3 regions of the Lactococcus sp. NH2-7C genome follow, and region 2 is predicted to be linked to each of the others. Evidence: predicted binding sites of a transcription regulator. Region 2 holds the regulator's gene; each other region holds the start of a gene.
What was found. Region 2 encodes Rex, which represses fermentation and respiration genes when NADH is low (regulators of the CRP and FNR family bind a similar motif). Its sites were predicted from a motif close to TTGTGAANTANTTCACAA; they were not measured.

Region 1 (6,523 bases), 1.0 Mb from region 2:
GTGCCATCAAGCACTTTGATTTCACCATTCTTATTATTAATCTTCAACTCATCGCTGTTTACTTCAAGCACCTCAGCATTTCCGTTCATAAGATTAATATTCATTTTTTGACTGGAAATTTTTTCAACTTTAAGTTCTGCATGAGGTGTATTGATCTCAATATTTCCATATTCTTTTACTGGTAAATAAAGTTCAATATCTGCAGAAATTCGACCATTTGCTTCAATTTCAAGCACATCATCTTCAACTTCAAGTTTAGTTTTTTCAGCAATATAAGCTTCTACATTACCATCTTCAACTGCCCCGTAAATTTTATATTCTACTTTTACATGAGCATTTTCACCAGGTAAAATATTTACTTTACCACTCTTAAGATTAAGATTAACATTTTTGAAATCTTCGTTGATATCTTTTTCTACAGTGTGAGAAATTGATTTAACCTTAGGAAATCCTTTTGAAAAATCAATATTATCATCAACAGATTTTGCAACCCCTTGGAAAATTTCTTTACCTCTAGCAAACAAACTTTCTGCAACATTTTTCATTGCATCAGGAAAATCTACATCGTGATTAACATATCCTTCTTTATCTGTATATGTGAATTCTTTGTTCTCGGTTTTATCATCAGAAGCTTCTCCATTCACTGAACCATTTTTTTCAAGTAATTCTAAAGCTTCATCTTCCGTGATAATTCCACGACGCATCAAATCCATAATTCTATCTTTTTTATTAGCCATTTTTTTAGATCCTTTCTCTGCTCATTCAAGCATTCAATATCTTAAAAATTTTTTTTATTGAGATTATCTTTATCTCGTACACTTATTATCTCAAACTTTTACCAAATAAAAATCAGCCTTTGGGCTGATTTTTAACATCTTATTTTTTTTAACTAAATAAAAGATTCAATACTCCTATTTTACTGACAGAACTACTAATTAGTTTTGTTAGTAATTATTTAGGTTGAATATAAGTCGCCAAAGCTGCCACACCAGCAGAAATATGGCGTTCGCTGACAATATTATTTCCTTTAACATTCATCTCTGAAACGAGAATAGAGTTATCTGAATAAACCTTTTCAACAAAAGCTACGTGCCCATATTCAGAACTTGAACCAGCTACTCCTGGTGGGAAGCTGACAGCATAACCCTCAGTTGGAACAGTTGTTGTGAAATAACCTTGAGCTTGGGCATTAATTCCCCATTCGCCACCATTTCCCATATGTTTTCCAACGAGCCCACCTAATTGAATGATACGGTTATAAACATACTGTGTACAATTTCCAAAAGCATAACTATCAGCACCTGGATATTCTACCCCATTATATTCTGGATAAGCTGAATTATCTAATTTTGATGCCACCAGTGGACTTTCAGGAATTTTACTATCTACGACTTGTGTAGTACTATCAACATTATCATAAGCATCTAATTTATATTCTTGAATAATTTCAATTAATTTTTGTGCATATGCTGGGTCAGTAGCAAAAATTCCCTGCAAGGCTTGAGCCGACTCTTGGTAAGTCTTAGCATGTGATTTCCATGCGCCAGCATAAATTTCTGAGTTCCAAGTTGTCCCTTTAATCATTAAATTAATATAGTCATCCAATGCTTGGTCATAATTACTATACACTCTAAAACTTTGTTCAATATAATAAGGATTATTTCCTGAAAATTCTTCCGTCTTAAATGAAATTGATTTTCCTAAATAAGCACCTGTAATATTGAAAATATTAAAATACTGCTGACTCATATTACTTTGACCAGAACCCGATTCTAAAATCGCCTGTGCCAAGATAATTGATGCATACAAATTATTCTTACCAGCTAAAATTCTCACGCGGTCCGCAATACTTTTAATAAAGGCTTCCGTACTAGAAATATCAATTTTATCAATTGACTTAGCTGCTTCAATTGTTTTCAAAACAGGGCCAGCGTAAATAGAAGGAGCTGAATCTGCTGAAGAATTAGGAATTTGTGCTGCAGTTGATGTTTGATAGTAGGCATTATCCTGTGAATAATTAGAGGGTGCAGCTGTAGAAGTTGATGCTGAAGGAGCTGTGGTAGAAACTGAAGTTGATGGTGCTTGAGTAGTTGTAGACGAGTTATTAGTTGATGATGAACTTGGTTTACTTGGTTTTGAGGTTGAACCTGAAGTACTTGGTTTTGATGATGAACCTGAATTACCTGTACTTGATGATGAACTTGTGCTACCTGTACCTGATGCATCATCTAAACTTTTTACATTTGATGGTAATGTTACATTTGAACTACTTCCATCAGTCACTCCATCAGCATATCCAGCCACACCAAAAGTCGTCATTCCTAGAATCAAAGCCGTCCCTGCAATAAATTTTTCCTTTTTTAAACGCTTTACTTTATCATTATTAATCAATTTTAGCTTATCCCTCCATAATATGTATTATAATTTCAACATCATTTCCTTCAAGACATTTACTTTTACACAATTGTAACATTTAAGAGCAAGCAAGTCAAACTAATCACGTTTATTTTTTAAGAGAAATAAACCAAATTTATCCCCATTTCATGACCATATGTACACCTCAAAGTATCAATATCAACACACCATTTACCTTTATAATTTTACAAAATTAACTATTTTAGCTACTCAGCAACAGATAAAGTATAAAAAAACATCTATCATAAATGACAAATGTTTTTCTAATAATGTTTTAAAAGTTGATTAAGCTTTGTTTGCTGAACCGAATACGTCAATACGTTCTTCAACAGACGCAGTAATTGCATCGAAACCAGGTTTCAAGAATTTACGTGGGTCAAAAAGTTTTTTCTTCATGTATTCTGCTTCATTAGCATCAAATTCATTAACGAATTTACGAGTAGCAGCTGCGAAAGCAAGTTGGCATTCAGTATTAACGTTAACTTTAGCTACACCATTAGCAATAGCTTCTTTGATTTGATCATCAGGGATACCAGAACCACCGTGAAGTACGATTGGCACATTATGTCCCATAGCTTCAACAAGCGCTTTGTTCAATTTCTCAAGGTGATCAATGTGAAGACCTTTCCAGTTTTCTGGGTAAGGACCGTGAATGTTACCGATACCCGCTGCAAGGAAGTCAACACCAAGTTTAGCCATTGCAACTGCGTCATCGATAGGAGCAAGTTCACCTTCACCGATGATACCATCTTCTTCACCACCAATTGAACCAACTTCACATTCAACTGAGATGCCTTTAGCATGAGCTTTAGCAATTACTTCTTCAGCAAGTTTAAGGTTTTCTTCAATTGGAAGATGTGAACCGTCAAACATCAATGATGAGTAACCAACTTCGATACATTCCAAAGCATCATCAAAATGACCGTGGTCAAGGTGAATAGCAACTGGAACTGTGATTCCCATTGATTCTACGAGAGTTTCAATGAGGAGTTTACACATTTTGTAACCACCCATGTATTTAGCCGCACCCATAGAAGTTTGGATCAATACTGGAGTCTTTTTAGCTTCTGCTGCACGCAAGATAGCTTGAGTCCATTCAAGGTTGTTTGTGTTGAAACCACCGATAGCGTATCCGTTATCACGAGCGGCTTGTACGAATTTTTCTGCTGAAACGATTGCCATTTCAAAATTCCTCCGAATATTTTATTACTTACCTAGTATAGCATTTTGTGAAGTATTTTTCTAGTCCAAGCTTGCAAAAATCCAAAGTAACCGCTTTATTAAGCCATTCTTAAAGAAAGATAAAAAAAAGGTTAATAGTTTAATAACTATTAACCTTAGCATATCCCGAGGACCGGTTTCGAACCGGTACGAAGGTTACCCCTCGCAGGATTTTAAGTCCTGTGCGTCTGCCAGTTCCGCCACCCCGGGTATTATACAAAAACTCCCGCTTGTGAGAATTATCAAGCGAACGACGAGATTCGAACTCGCGACCCCAACCATGGCAAGGTTGTGTTCTACCCCTGAACTACGTTCGCACTTAAACTTTGTGTCTTAACGACAATGCCGACTACATGATTCGAACACGCGACCCTCTGATTACAAATCAGATGCTCTACCAACTGAGCTAAGTCGGCTAATACCTAGTATGCGGATGAAGGGACTTGAACCCCCACGCCGTTAAGCGCTAGATCCTAAATCTAGTGCGTCTGCCAATTCCGCCACATCCGCTAGGATTATGACCCGTGCTGGGCTCGAACCAGCGACCCTTTGATTAAAAGTCAAATGCTCTACCAACTGAGCTAACGAGTCATTAGTATTTCTACTAACGGTTCTGACGGGAATCGAACCCGCGATCTTCGCCGTGACAGGGCGACGTGATAACCGCTACACTACAGAACCTTTATTCACTTAATGGCTGAAACAACCAATGGGAGTTAACGGGATCGAACCGCTGACCCTCTGCTTGTAAGGCAGATGCTCTCCCAGCTGAGCTAAACTCCCAAAACTTGGCCACTTGCCTATCTCCCAGGGGGCAACCCCCAAGTACTTCCGCCGTAGATGGACTTAACTTCTGTGTTCGACATGGGAACAGGTGTATCTCCATCGCAATGATGACCAAATCATTAAATGTTACCTTGAACATTCAAAACTAAATAACAATTCTTCTAACTTCTAAACCTTAAGCTTTTTATATTTGACTCTTTTGGTAAAGTCCTCGAGCGATTAGTACTGGTCCGCTCCAAGTCTCGCAACTCTTCCACTTCCAGCCTATCTACCAGATCATCTCTCTGGGCTCTTAATTCTTACGAATGGGTAATCTCATCTTGAGGTGGGCTTCGCACTTAGATGCTTTCAGCGCTTATCCCTTCCCTACATAGCTATCCAGCCGTGCTCCTGGCGGAACAACTGGTACACCAGCGGTAAGTCCATCCCGGTCCTCTCGTACTAAGGACAGATCCTCTCAAATTACCTACGCCCGCGACGGATAGGGACCGAACTGTCTCACGACGTTCTGAACCCAGCTCGCGTGCCGCTTTAATGGGCGAACAGCCCAACCCTTGGGACCGACTACAGCCCCAGGATGCGACGAGCCGACATCGAGGTGCCAAACCTCCCCGTCGATGTGAACTCTTGGGGGAGATAAGCCTGTTATCCCCAGGGTAGCTTTTATCCGTTGAGCGATGGCCCTTCCATGCGGTACCACCGGATCACTAAGTCCTAGTTTCCTACCTGCTCGAGTTGTAGCTCTCGCAGTCAAGCTGGCTTTTACCTTTACACTCTACGATTGATTTCCAACCAATCTGAGCCAACCTTTGAGCGCCTCCGTTACTCTTTAGGAGGCGACCGCCCCAGTCAAACTGTCCGTCAGACACTGTCTCCCTGGCCGATTATGCCAGCGGGTTAGAGTAACCATAAGTCAAGGGTAGTATCCCAACAACGCCTCAATAGAAACTAGCGTCCCTATTTCAATGGCTCCTACCTATCCTGTACATGACTTACAGGTACTCAATATCAAACTACAGTAAAGCTCCATGGGGTCTTTCCGTCCTGTCGCGGGTAACCTGCATCTTCACAGGTACTAAAATTTCACCGAGTCTCTCGTTGAGACAGTGCCCAAATCATTACGCCTTTCGTGCGGGTCGGAACTTACCCGACAAGGAATTTCGCTACCTTAGGACCGTTATAGTTACGGCCGCCGTTTACTGGGGCTTCAATTCATACCTTCGACTTACGTCTAAGCACTCCTCTTAACCTTCCAGCACCGGGCAGGCGTCACCCCCTATACATCACCTTGCGGTTTAGCAGAGAGCTGTGTTTTTGATAAACAGTTGCTTGGGCCTATTCACTGCGGCTGGCTTTTACACCAGCACCCCTTCTCCCGAAGTTACGGGGCTATTTTGCCGAGTTCCTTAACGAGAGTTCTCTCGATCACCTGAGGCTACTCGCCTCGACTACCTGTGTCGGTTTGCGGTACGGGTAGATATGACTTTACGCTAGAAGCTTTTCTTGGCAGTGTGACATCAGAGAGTTCGCAACCGTAGTTGCTTCCCCATCACAGCTCAATGTTAGAGAGAAATGCATTTGACACATCTCACACCTCACTGCTTAGACCAGAATCCATTAACTGGCATCTCTTAGCCTACTGCGTCCCTCCATCACGATCATATCTAGTACTGGAATATCAACCAGTTGTCCATCGACTACGCCTTTCGGCCTCGCCTTAGGTCCCGACTAACCCAGGGCGGACGAGCCTTCCCCTGGAAACCTTAGTCTTACGGTGGATAAGATTCTCACTTATCTTGCGCTACTCATACCGGCATTCTCACTTCTTAACGCTCCAGCACTCCTCACGGTATACCTTCTTCGCGGTTAAGAACGCTCTCCTACCATTGATAAAATATCAATCCAAAGCTTCGGTAATATGTTTAGCCCCGGTACATTTTCGGCGCAGGGTCACTCGACTAGTGAGCTATTACGCACTCTTTGAATGATAGCTGCTTCTGAGCTAACATCCTAGTTGTCTGTGCAACCCCACATCCTTTTCCACTTAACATATATTTTGGGACCTTAGCTGTTGGTCTGGGCTGTTTCCCTTTCGACTACG
Region 2 (6,523 bases):
GAATGGTAGCTTTCTTTGTTGTTGCAGCAAGTGGTCCTGTATTTGCGGCAGTTGGTGACCAAGGGGTGGACTGGTCAAAATATAACGGAACTTACGGTAATTTTGGTTATGCTCATGATAAATTTGCTTTTAGCCAAATCGGAGGAACTTACGGTGGAACCTTTGTAGACCAAGCGACTTATTCAACGCAAGTTGCATCGGCAATTGCTCAAGGGAAACGAGCACACACTTATATTTGGTATCAAGTCGGAAGTTCCCAAGAAGTAGCCAAAGCAGCACTTGATCGTTACTTACCAAGGATTCAAACGCCTAAAAATTCTATTGTAGCATTGGACTATGAAAGTGGAGCAAGTGGAGATAAACAGGCCAATACTGATGCGATTCTTTATGGAATGCGACGTGTAAAAGCAGCTGGATATACTCCAATGTATTATTCTTATAAGCCTTACACTTTGGCAAATGTCAATTATAAGCAAATCATCAAAGAATTCCCTAACTCACTATGGATTGCGGCTTATCCAAACTATGAAGTAACACCAGTTCCAAACTATAGCTTTTTCCCAAGTATGGATGGAATATCAGTATTCCAGTTCACATCAACTTATGTTGCTGGCGGACTTGATGGTAATGTGGATTTAACAGGAATTACTGACAAAGGTTATGAAGACGGAAACGCAACTAAACCTGATACTGACACACCAGCTACTGATGACGGTAAAGATGCCACCGAAGTGACGCCAAGTGAAATCCAAGAAGGAATGACTGTCACAATCAAGTTCAGTGCCACGAATTACTCAACGGGACAAGCAATTCCTAAATGGGTTAAGGAAAATGCCTATAAAGTCCTTCAAAAATCAGGCAATAAAGTCTTGCTTGATAATATCATGAGCTGGGTTGCGGCAAGTGATGTTCAAGCGCTAGATACAGGCGGAAGTAATTCAACTGGAAAGACTCAAACTCATATCGTCCAATCAGGCGATACTTTGAGTGTAATTGCTTCAAATTGGGGCACAAACTGGCAAGAATTGGCTCGTCAGAACAGTTTATCTAATCCGAACATCATTTACACTGGTCAAGTTATTCGCTTCACAGGCGGTCAATCTGGGGCTACAGCACGAACTTACACCGTACGTTCTGGAGATAACCTTTCATCAATTGCCAGCCGTTTAGGAACAACAGTTCAAAGTCTAGTTTCAATGAATGGTATTTCAAATCCTAATTTGATTTATGCTGGTCAAACTTTAAATTATTAAAATATTAAAATAGTAAAATTAACCCTGACTTCGGTCAGGGTTTTTTGTTTGTTGTAAATTTACAACAATACTATCAGAAACATAATGATATGTTGTAATTTTGTTGTACGAGTTTTTTATTTCTATATTTTTTAGTTGTTTTAAAAATAGGAAAAACGGCTATATTAAGCCGTTTTTATTTTATATTTATTCTATTCTTGTTTGTTACCGTTCATGAAAAATAATAGAGTTTGCAACTCCTTAGTTAAATCAATTGATTGAACAACCACATCTGAAGGGACTTTCAACCGAATTGGGGCAAAGTTTAGGAAACCTTTGATACCAGCTTTGACTAGAGTGTCAACAACTTCTTGGGCATTTTCTTTACGAACAGAGAGAATTGCTGTTTTGATATCCGATTTTTTAACATTTTTTTCTAAATCAGAAATATTATAAATTGGAATTCCATCATCTGTTTGTGTTCCGACTAAAGGATTACCAGAAATATCATAGGCTTGCGTGATTCTCATTTTGTTTCTATCTTGGAATTGATAATGAAGCAATGCACGACCAAGGTTTCCGACACCAATTAGAGCAATATGCGTTTCTTGATCTTGACCAAGGAGTTCTCCGAAGAAATCACGTAGAACTTTAGTTTCATAACCGTATCCTCTTCGCCCTAATTCACCAAATAAAGAGAAATCACGGCGAATTGTAGCAGCATCTACCCCAATTTTTTCTGAAATAAGTTGTGAATTTGTGCGTGTCACATTTTCTTCAACAAGACTTTTAAATAGTCTGTAGTACTGTGGCAATCGTTTTGCAGTTGCTTTAGGTAAGCTTTTGCTTGGTTTATGATCAGTCATTGTTATACCTCAAAAATTTAATTCGATTTTATTAAAACTAATTAATAATCAGTTTCTTTGTGATAATTTTATCAAAAATTTGTGAAATTATCAAACAAAAGGAATAAATAACGCAAATAAAATGAGAAATAAATTATAATTATAAAAAAACATTTATTTTACTCTTTTAATTAACGCGCTTTCATGTTAGAATAGAAATATGAAAAATAGATAGGGAGAAAATATGATTAAAATTTATCTTAGTGGTTCTTGTTCATCTTGTAGAAAAGCTAAAAAATGGTTACGTAAACATCACATTGAATTTGAAGAAATTAATTTATCAAAAGATGTCATGAAGAAAGATGATTTAATTAAAATTTTATCCCTGACAGAGAATGGACTGGAAGATATAATTGCGAAAAGAGGAAAAGCCTATTCAGCTTTAAATTATAATTTCGATGAACTGGTGCTCGAAGAAGCTTTCGTACTCATTCAAGAAAATCCACGTCTTCTAAAACGACCATTAATTTTCGATGAGGATTGCTTATTGATTGGTTTTAATGAGGATGGAATCAGAGCGTTTATTCCACCAGAAGTCAGAAGGATAGAATTGCGTGAAAGATTAATCTTAGTCTAATTTTATTTTTAAATAAGTCTATCAAGAAGATAGGCTTTTTAATATTGAACGTTTAGAAAAACTACAAAAAACTTAGCTTAAATGCTATAATAGAAAGAATGCTTTTCTGAGAAAAGAAAAAATGAAGAAGTATCAAGCAATAAGCCTTGAGATATAACGAAGAGGATAAATATCATGATTTTACTGCAAGGGAATGGAATTGCACGCACTTTTGGTGGCGATGTCTTATTTGAAAATATCAATTTTAGTTTACAAGACCATTCAAGAATTGCTCTGGTTGGCCGAAATGGAGCTGGTAAGTCTACTTTGCTTAAAATTATCGCTGGAGTTGAAGAAGCGAGTCGCGGTACTGTATCTAAAACAAAAGATTTAACAATGAACTATTTGGCACAAGATACTGGATTGAATTCGTCACGGACAATTTTTGCCGAAATGCTCTCCGTTTTTGACTCGCTTCGCCAAATGGAAAAACAATTGCGTCAGATGGAATTGCAAATGGGAGAACTTGCTGGGGACGAATTGACTGTTCTGATGAAACGTTATGATGCTTTATCAGAAGAATTTCGGATGAAAAATGGATTTACTTATGAATCTGAAATTAAGTCTGTCTTAAATGGTTTTCGTTTTGATGAAACAATGTGGGAAAGAGAAATTTCAAGTTTATCAGGGGGACAAAAAACACGTCTGGCTCTTGCTAAGATGTTGCTTGAAAGACCACAACTTTTGATTTTGGATGAACCAACTAACCACTTGGACATTGAGACTCTAGCTTGGCTTGAAAATTACCTTAAAAATTACGAAGGTAGTTTATTAATTGTCAGTCATGACCGCTACTTTTTGGATAAAGTGGTTAATGAGGTTTTGGAATTATCTAGAGGAGAATTGACTCGTTTTTCTGGAAATTATTCTCGTTATGTCGAACAAAGAGAGCAAAAACTCTTGTTAGAACTCAAGAATTTTGAAAAACAACAAAAAGAAATTGCAAAATTAGAGGACTATGTTGCCAGAAATTTAGTTCGTGCTTCGACGACTAAAATGGCGCAATCGCGTCGTAAAAAGTTGGAGAAAATGGAGCGTTTAGACGCACCAACAAGTGATGATAAATCGGCCAATGTTACTTTTACTCCTGAAAAAACGTCTGGAAATGTTGTTTTAACCGTTTCAGAAGCAACGGTGGGTTATGAAGATAATCGTCTCTCTGGACCGATTAACATTGACGAGCGTAAAGGTGAATCCCTTGCTATTGTTGGGCCAAATGGAGTAGGTAAAACAACATTGATTAAGTCAATTGTTGGTCAGATTCCATTTTTAGCAGGTCAAGCAAAATTGGGAGCCAATGTTACTTTGGGTTATTATGACCAAGAACAAGGGAGATTGACTGCTTCAAATACTGTCTTAGACGAATTATGGAATGAGCATCGCCTACTTAATGAAGTTGAAATTCGTAATATGCTCGGAGCTTTTCTTTTTAGTGGAGATGATGTAAAGAAAACGGTTGGAATGCTTTCTGGTGGCGAAAAAGCCCGTCTCTTACTTGCTAAATTAGCAATGGATCACGATAACTTTTTAGTTTTAGATGAACCAACCAACCACTTGGATATTGATTCACGTGAGGTCTTGGAGAATGCTTTGATTGATTTTCCGGGGACAATCTTGTTTGTTTCTCATGACCGCTACTTCATCAATAGAGTAGCCACCAAAGTTTTAGAAATTGCTCCCGAAGGAAGCACAGAATTCTTGGGAGATTATGATTATTATGTCGAGAAAAAAGCAGAAGTACAAGCTGAGACTAATTCTTCAGAAAATGGGGAGCCGGTAGAAAGTTTAGGTCAACAAGATTTTACAGCCCAGAAAGAAGCTCAAAAGAATCGACGTAAAGTAGAACGCGAAATCAAGGCTTGTGAAGAGAAACTAGCCGATTTGGAAGCAAAAATTGCAGCTCTATTATTGGAAATGCAAGAAAATACCGCTGATTTTGTTAAATTAGGAGAATTACAAGCTGAAATTGACCTCTTTAGTGATGAAAAAGATGAGATAGAAATGACTCTTTTAGAAGCGATGGAAGAATTGGAAAATTTGTAAGTGTTGTGAAGAGAATTTAGTGTAAATATGCTAAAACGCGAAGCTTGAAAGCTTTGCGTTTTTTTATTTTGTAATCTAAAAATCCTATATTTAAATAAAGCGAAACAATCATTGCTTTTTTGGTAAAAAGTAGTACAATTTAATCAAAATAAATTGAAATGCTGGAATGTGGAATGGTAAAAAGCAATAGAACAATCTCTTTGATGGGAGAAATTTTCTATGATTTACGAACACAACGAAACTTTAGATTAACTGACTTTGAAAAAGTAGGTTTGTCAAAATCATCACTTTCAGATTTTGAAAGTGGAAAGTCTATTCTTAGATTTGATAAATTAGATGCAGCTTTAGAATTAATGCATATTGAGGTTTCTGAGTTTGAATATTTTTTTAACAATTACCATTCTGATTATTTTGTTGAGATTTGTGATGAAATTGAAGATGCGAATTATATGCAAGATACTGTAAAATTAAAAGCGATTAATAGTGAAGCTGGAAAATATGATAATGAACAAGGAAATCGAATGATATTTCTAGCGACTCAAAATTTGCTTTATGGATTGACAGAGCGAGAAGAAGTTGAAGTTACTGATTTAATGTTTAATATCGAAGTTTGGTCATATTTTGAGTTAAGTATTCTTTCGTTTGTTGTAGAACACTTGAATACCCGTTTGACTCTCTCTTTGATGAAAGACTTTTGGAAAGAAAATTTGCATTATCTCAAAGTTAAAAAATATCGGGAAAAAATTGTCCAAATTGTTTGCCGAGCAGCTGTAAAGTATATTAGTGAGAATAAATATTCCATTGCTCAAAAACTCTTGGAAGATGTTAATATTGCTTTAATACCTTATAAAAAGGATTTATTTTGCCGTAATATGTCTCGCTTTACTCTTGGTTTATTGCTTTATAAATCTGACAAAACTGTCGATGGGAAAGCTAAAATGGAGAGTTCTATCCGTCTTTTTGATGAATTGGGTTTGCCAGAGATGAAGGCTTATTATCAAAAAATATTTGATGAATCTGTAAAAAACTAGTGGGATATAAAAGGGATTTGAGTTCCCTTTTTATTTTTTATAAAAAATTTTTCCGAGATTTCGGAAAAGGCCTTTTGGGGCAGTTTGATTTGATATAATCAGTTTAGAAAATGATTCATGAATCTTGAGTGTCGCTCACTCAGAATGGTAAAAGGAGGGCTAAAAATATTGAAAGAAGAAATGTCACCGTAGCAGTGATGCAAAATCTCTATTGATTTGCATCGCATCTCAAAAAGGAGAAAAAATATGTCACATTTAAAAAATAATCTAGTATTTTCAAGTCTAACAATTTTACTCGTAACGGGTGGAAGTCTTGGGCTTGCCCAATCTGCACACAATAAGGTCTCATCACAAAAACTCGAAGCTAAAAATGTAAATCAAGTTTCAAACTATTCTGGTGATATTGACTTGTTGACAGTAAGCCAACCAACTACGCCAACGACGAATAATGGTCAAATTAATTCGGCATTTATCAATCGTTTCAATAATGCTGTTATCTTAGATTCAAAAACTGGTCAATTTTCAATAAATCAAAAGACTTTACCAATAAATGCGACAAAGCTTGAATTGACAGAGCTTGATAAATTGATTTCGCAATCAAATGTCTCTTTGAAGCAGACTATTTTAGAAGTGCCTAAAGCCAATGTGGTGCAAGACGGGAATTCAGTTGTAATTGGAGATAGTCCGAAAACTGCA
Region 3 (6,523 bases), 1.3 Mb from region 2:
GTTGGCTGTGGCTTATGCGCAAAAAAATATCAAAGTAATAAAGGAAATTCAAAATTTTTGGGAAGAAAAATGCCAACAGAAACCTGATAATAAATTTTATCAGATTAATAAAATAGTGGTTAAAATCAACTTAGCAATGGCAAAAGGTTCTATTGTTTTTAAGGAAGATACTGACTTTTTGATGAACTACCTTGAATCTATCAGCGAATGGGGACGCTATGAACTATGGATTTTTGGGAATTGTCTTCGACATTTTGATGATAATGCTTTAGAGTATTATGGAATGCAAATTTTAGGAAAAGCAAATTATTATCACTCAATTCATCTCAATCAGCAGATCGTAATAAGAACATTTTTAAATCTTATTGATACTTGGTTACGTCGAGAAAATTTGATGCAAGCTTTTAAATATATCAATCACTTAAATGAAATAGGAATAAGTATCAATTTTTTCTATGAAAAAATTATTTTAAAATATCATGAAGCTCATTATAAAGTATTGCAAAAACAAAACGGAGCGATTGAAGAAATGAAAAAACACGCGCAAACCTTGGGAGATTACGGTTACTCAGTAGAAGCAAAAGCTCTTTTTGAAGAAATTGAAAAATTATAATCCTTTGACATTAATTTATATTCTATTAAAAAAGCGCCCAGATAAATTTATATGGGCGTTTTAATTACTTTCATCAATAGATTATTAGTATTGGTCTAACAAGAGTTGTTTAATCTCATCAATTCTTGGTTGACGAGGATTAGCAGGAGTACATTGATCATCATAAACAAGGTCAGCCAATTTATCAAGTTCACGTTCAAGGTGAGCTTTATCGACACCATTTCCTGAAAGGGTGATATTAATATCAATGCTATCAGTCAGTTTCTTAAGTTCAGCAACCAGAGCTTGCACAGCTTTTTCATCTGAATCATCTTTACCAGCAAATCCCATGAAGCGTGAAATTTCAGCGTAGTCCTCTTGAGCACGATATGTTTCATAACGTGGGTAAGGGGTACGTTTAACGTTTCCTGTTACAGCGTTAAATTTAATGACATGTGGCATAGCAATGGCGATGGCAAGACCATGAGGAAGTCCAAATTCACCACCAATTTTATGAGCAAGTGAGTGGTTAATTCCAAGGAAAGCATTAGCGAAGGCCATACCAGCGAGTGTTGCAGCATTGTGCATGTTTTCGCGGGCTTTTTGTCCTTCTTTAGTTGGATGCGCTGGGTCATAATGATAAGACTCAGTCAAGTTTTCAAAGATGAGTTTGATCGCTTGAAGTGAAATTGGTTTTGTATAGTCAGAAGACATAACAGAAACATAAGATTCAAGCGCGTGTGACATCGCATCAATACCAGACCAAGAAACAGTACGTTTTGGTACAGTCATAACAAACTCAGGGTCAACAATGGCAACTTGTGGTGTTAATTGGTAGTCAGCAAGTGGGTACTTAACATGAGTTTCATCATCAGTGATAACTGCAAATGGAGTCACTTCAGAACCAGTACCAGAAGTAGTAGGAATTGCAACCATTTGTGCTTTATGTGGATGGTAGAATTTAATAATACGTTTACGAATATCGACAAATTTTTGAGCTAATTCTTGGAAAAGTTCTTTCAAACTTGCATCATCAGAAAGGTCAGCTTCACCACGAGCATCATATTCATAAATCAAACGACCAATCTTACCAGCATCAAGAGCAGAACCACCACCAAGACAGATGACAGTGTCAGGTTCAAATTGTTTCATTTGACGCGCGATTGCAATAGCTTCGCTCAAAGTTGGGTCAGGTTGAACAGAGCCATAAATGCTTGTTTCAACTTGAGTTGGGCGGATAGCAAGTTGTTCCAAAACTTTATCAACGAAACCAAATTTAACCATACCAGGGTCAGCAACAATGAAAGCTTTGTGGACGTGTGGCAATTCTTGTAAGTAAGAAATTGCATTTTTTTCGTAGTAAATTTCTTTTGGCAAACGAACCCATTGTGGGCGATTACGACGTTTAGCCACTGTTTTAACATTCAATAGATCGTATGTACTCAAATTGTGTGAAAGTGAATTTTTCCCCCATGAACCAGTTCCAAGTGTAAGTGATGGACGCATTGCATCAGTATAGATATCTCCGACCCCACCAATAGAATCTGGTTGGTTAACGAGGATACGAGAAGCTTCAACTTTTTCGCCATATTCTTTAACGAATGGATCATCCATTGCACCGATTTGAATTGCAGCATTATGTCCAGCACCTTGATATGCAAGTAAGCTACGTACAATCTCAATTCCTTCTTCACGTGTTTCTGCTTTGTAGATTGAGAGTAGTGGAGAAAGTTTTTCAGAAGAGAGTGCTTCACCAATATTTTTCTTATCAAGTTCAAAAAGAAGAACATCTTTATCTTTAGGAACATTGACGCCAGCTTGTTCAGCAATCCATTGACCAGAACGACCGGCAACAGGTCCAGTTACTCCAAAGCCTTCACCAGCACGTTCAACAAAAACGAAACTTTCAATAGCTTTGTAGTCTTTTTTAGGAACCATATAAGCGCCTTGCTCTTGCATTTTAGCAATAAATTCATCATAAACTGAAGCATCAATAACAGCTGAATTTTCAGTTGCACAAATCATCCCATTGTCAAAGCGTTTTGAAAGCAAAAGATCTTCAACGGCACGTTCAATATTTGCAGTTGCATCAACATAAACTGCACCATTACCAGCTCCAACACCAAGTGAAGGATTACCAGATTTGAGTGCGGCATTTACCATTCCTGGACCACCAGTTGCAAGAATTGTTGCCAGTCCACGGTTTTGAATCAAGGCGGTAGTCATGTCAAGGCTTGGTACTTCAATCCATTGAATAAAGTCTTCCGGTGCACCAGCTTCAATCGCAGCATCGTAAACAATTTTTGCTGCATGGCTTGAACATTTTTGAGCTTGTGGGTGGAAAGCGAAAACAATAGCATTACGTGTTTTTGCAGTCAATAAAGATTTAAAGATTGCTGTTGATGTAGGATTAGTTGTTGGAACGATACCAGCAAGTACACCGAGAGGACTTGCAATTTCAACAGATCCAGCAACTTTGTTTTCAGAAATGACACCAACGGTTTTATCATTTTTTATTGCGTTATAAACAGATTCAGAAGCAAAGTGGTTTTTGGTATCCTTATCTTCAACAACACCACGACCAGTTTCATTAACAGCTTCATGAGCGAGTTCTAGAGAATGTTTGCTAGCTGCAAGAGCCATTGCAGCGACAATAGTATCGACTTGAGTTTGTGTATATCCTTCAAATTTAAGAACAGCAGCTTGTGCTTTTTTGACTAATTTGTCAGTATAAGCAACAGCTTCTTGGAATTTTGCGGCTTTTTCTTCAGCGCTTAAAACTTTCTTTGCAGCTGGAGCGGCTTTTTTAGTTGCCATATTTGTAGGTTCTCCTTTGTGATTTCATTCACTTTCTTTTACGTGAATAGTTTAACAAAGTTTTTTATAGATGTCAAGCGATATTGTGATAATTTTTACAAAAAAACTCATCAAAAGTTTAGAAAAACGGTTTATAACAAGCTTTGTTGGAGAAAAAAATATTGCTAATTCTTTGATAGGAATTAGCAATATTTAGTAGTTTATCAGCCAAACTTTGTGAAAAAATAGAATTTTATAGAGGTAAAACACAAGTAATTTCAGGAGCATAAAAATCTTTTTGTTCCAAAGTTAAAGTCCCGGTTTTTTTATCTCGCAAGAAAAGAGATAAATTATCAGATTCTTGATGAGCAACAATGATATAGTCTTCGGTTTTGTTGAAATTAAAATCACGTGGGAAATGACCTTCAGTATTTGTCCAGCCAATAGTTTCAAGTTTTGTACCAAGTGGACTAACTTTGTAAGTTGCCAAAGAATCATGTCCACGATTGGAAGTATAAAGGAATTTACCGTCAGATGAAATACGGATGGCAGCAACACCATTTGCTCCATGATAATCTTCAGGCAGAGTGCTAATTGTTTGAAGACGAGCAAAGCGTCCTTTTTCTTCATTGTAGCTTAAAACTTCAATTGTTGAATTTAACTCTCCGACCAAATAAGCAATTTTACCATTTGGATGGAAAGTAATATGGCGAGCGCCCATTCCTTTTTCTGCACGATAAATCGTGGCTATATTAAGTTTACCCTCTCCAATAACATCGTAAACTGTAACTTCATCTGTTCCTAAATCACAAGTAACGAGTCGTCCGTCAGGAGTCAAATCAGAATAATGGACATGTGAGCTTGCTTGTTCTGGACGTGGTCCAGAACCATTATGCCTAACTGTATCCGTTAAACTAAGAGAGCCGTTGGCTTGAATTTTATAAACACGAACTTCACCAAGGTGGTAGTTTGCTCCATAAACTAATTGACGAGTTTCGTCGACAGCAACGTAACAAAGTGGGGCACCTGTGGTTGTGACATTTCCGAGATGAGTGGCAGTTTCGCCATCGAAATCAAAGGTAGCGATTCCACCACCGTTACTATCAGCTGCACATGTATATAGGTGTCCCTTTTCATCGAGAGTGATATAAGTAGGGTTTTGAACCGCAGCGACTTCATTTAATGATGATAATTCAGCATCTTTAATATCCAAAAGAACACTATAAACGCCTTTAGATACACGTTTTGTATAGCCACCTAAAAGGATTTTTTCTTTCATATTTCTCTCCTCACAAACTAATTTATTTACTATAATTATTTTATCACAAAAAAAGCGGTTTCAGCAAAATATTAATTTTTTTCTTAGAAAAAAATTTGAAAACTTACTCTTTTAGTGATTATAGAGCCTAAATTAACAATTAAATTTGTTAGACAATGGGAGTGGCTAGAAAAATAGATTTACTGAACAATAGAAGCATGAATAGATACTTGCAAAAATAGGTCAAACAATGTATAATGATAGAGTTGCTATGCAACCATCTCGCATTTCGTCTCGACAAAGTCGTAGTGTACGCAAGTATTGCGGCTGCGGATGACAGATGAAAGAGGAAAAACTATTTTAAAAGGAGACATTAACATGTCAGTTATTTCAATGAAACAACTTCTTGAAGCTGGTGTTCACTTCGGTCACCAAACTCGTCGTTGGAACCCAAAAATGAAACCATACATCTTCACAGAACGTAATGGTATTCACGTTATTGACCTTCAAAAAACTGTAAAACTTGTTGACGATGCTTACAACTATGTGAAAAACGCTTCACAAGAAGGTGCAGTAGTTCTTTTTGTTGGTACTAAAAAACAAGCTGCAGAAGCAGTTAAAGAAGAAGCTCTCCGCGCTGGTCAATACTATGTAAACCACCGTTGGTTGGGTGGTATGCTCACTAACTGGAATACTATCCAAACACGTGTGACACGCCTTAAAGAAATCAACAAAATGGAAGAAGAAGGAACTTTCGAAGTTTTACCTAAGAAAGAAGTAGTTCTTCTTAACAAAGAACGCGAACGCCTTGAAAAATTCATCGGTGGTATCGCTGATATGCCTCGTATTCCAGATGTTATGTACATCGTTGACCCACATGCTGAACAAATCGCAGTTAAAGAAGCTAAAACTTTGGGAATCCCAGTTGTAGCAATGGTTGATACAAACGCAGATCCAGAACCAATTGACGTAGTTATTCCTGCAAATGATGATGCTATCCGTGCTGTTAAATTGATTACAGCTAAAATGGCAGACGCTATCATTGAAGGACGCCAAGGTGAAGATGCAGCGGAAGATTTCGTAGCAGAAGAAGCAGCTTCAGAAGAATCACTTGAAGAACTTGCTGAAATCGTTGAAGGTAAATAATTTTTAACTTCAACTTATACTAATTAAGTAACTACAACAGGCGAGGCCTTACGCCTCACCTGTTTTTTTAAAATATAACTACTGTCAATACTGACAGAAAAAAACACATAGGAGATTTACAAAATGGCAGTAACAGCAGCTCAAGTAAAAGAATTACGTGAAAAAACTGGTGCAGGGATCATGGACGCTAAACGCGCTCTTGTTGAAACTGACGGAAATATGGAAGCGGCAGCAGAACTTCTTCGTGAAAAAGGGATTGCAAAAGCAGCTAAAAAAGCTGACCGCGTAGCCGCTGAAGGACTTACAGGGATTGCCGTAAACGGTAATGTTGCAGCGATTGTTGAATTGAACTCAGAAACAGATTTCGTAGCTAAAAATGATCAATTTGTTGCTTTGGTTAAAGAAACAGCAGAACTTATTGCAGCCAATAAACCAGCAACTAACGAAGAAGCATTGGCGATTAAAACAGCTTCTGGTATTACTCTTGAGGCAGAGCTTGTTCAAGCGACTGCTACAATCGGAGAAAAAATTACTTTCCGTCGTTTCGCAGTTATTGAAAAAACGGATGGTCAACACTTTGGTGCTTACCAACACAACGGTGGTAAAATCGGTGTTATATCTGTTATTGAAGGCGCCGATGAAACACTTGCTAAACAAGTATCAATGCATATTGCTGCAATGAACCCAACAGTTCTTTCAGCTGATGAACTTGATTCAGAATTTGTTAAAGC

Region 1: QJV49_RS05245 (class II fructose-bisphosphate aldolase) is a predicted target of Rex. The motif match lies at 3,643-3,660, and genes of this name have one in related genera.
Region 3: adhE (bifunctional acetaldehyde-CoA/alcohol dehydrogenase) is a predicted target of Rex. The motif match lies at 3,493-3,510, and genes of this name have one in related genera.

What each region holds. Positions count from the first base shown of each region.
Region 1 covers NZ_CP124538.1:1,065,902-1,072,424, forward strand. Annotated here, with positions in the region: gene QJV49_RS05235 (DUF4097 domain-containing protein) at 1-737, opposite strand, end outside; gene QJV49_RS05240 (amidase domain-containing protein) at 952-2,391, opposite strand; gene QJV49_RS05245 (class II fructose-bisphosphate aldolase) at 2,701-3,597, opposite strand; tRNA gene QJV49_RS05250 (tRNA-Leu) at 3,761-3,846, opposite strand; tRNA gene QJV49_RS05255 (tRNA-Gly) at 3,882-3,953, opposite strand; tRNA gene QJV49_RS05260 (tRNA-Thr) at 3,980-4,052, opposite strand; tRNA gene QJV49_RS05265 (tRNA-Leu) at 4,065-4,146, opposite strand; tRNA gene QJV49_RS05270 (tRNA-Lys) at 4,155-4,227, opposite strand; tRNA gene QJV49_RS05275 (tRNA-Asp) at 4,245-4,317, opposite strand; tRNA gene QJV49_RS05280 (tRNA-Val) at 4,347-4,419, opposite strand; rRNA gene rrf (5S ribosomal RNA) at 4,423-4,538, opposite strand; rRNA gene QJV49_RS05290 (23S ribosomal RNA) at 4,622-6,523, opposite strand, start outside.
Region 2 covers NZ_CP124538.1:17,989-24,511, forward strand. Annotated here, with positions in the region: gene QJV49_RS00120 (LysM peptidoglycan-binding domain-containing protein) at 1-1,253, shown strand, start outside; gene QJV49_RS00125 (redox-sensing transcriptional repressor Rex) at 1,445-2,098, opposite strand; gene QJV49_RS00130 (Spx/MgsR family RNA polymerase-binding regulatory protein) at 2,322-2,714, shown strand; gene QJV49_RS00135 (ABC-F family ATP-binding cassette domain-containing protein) at 2,889-4,796, shown strand; gene QJV49_RS00140 (XRE/MutR family transcriptional regulator) at 4,970-5,827, shown strand; gene QJV49_RS00145 (hypothetical protein) at 6,074-6,523, shown strand, end outside.
Region 3 covers NZ_CP124538.1:1,307,231-1,313,753, reverse strand. Annotated here, with positions in the region: gene QJV49_RS06585 (Rgg/GadR/MutR family transcriptional regulator) at 1-613, shown strand, start outside; gene adhE (bifunctional acetaldehyde-CoA/alcohol dehydrogenase) at 698-3,409, opposite strand; gene QJV49_RS06575 (lactonase family protein) at 3,642-4,667, opposite strand; gene rpsB (30S ribosomal protein S2) at 5,025-5,792, shown strand; gene tsf (translation elongation factor Ts) at 5,916-6,523, shown strand, end outside.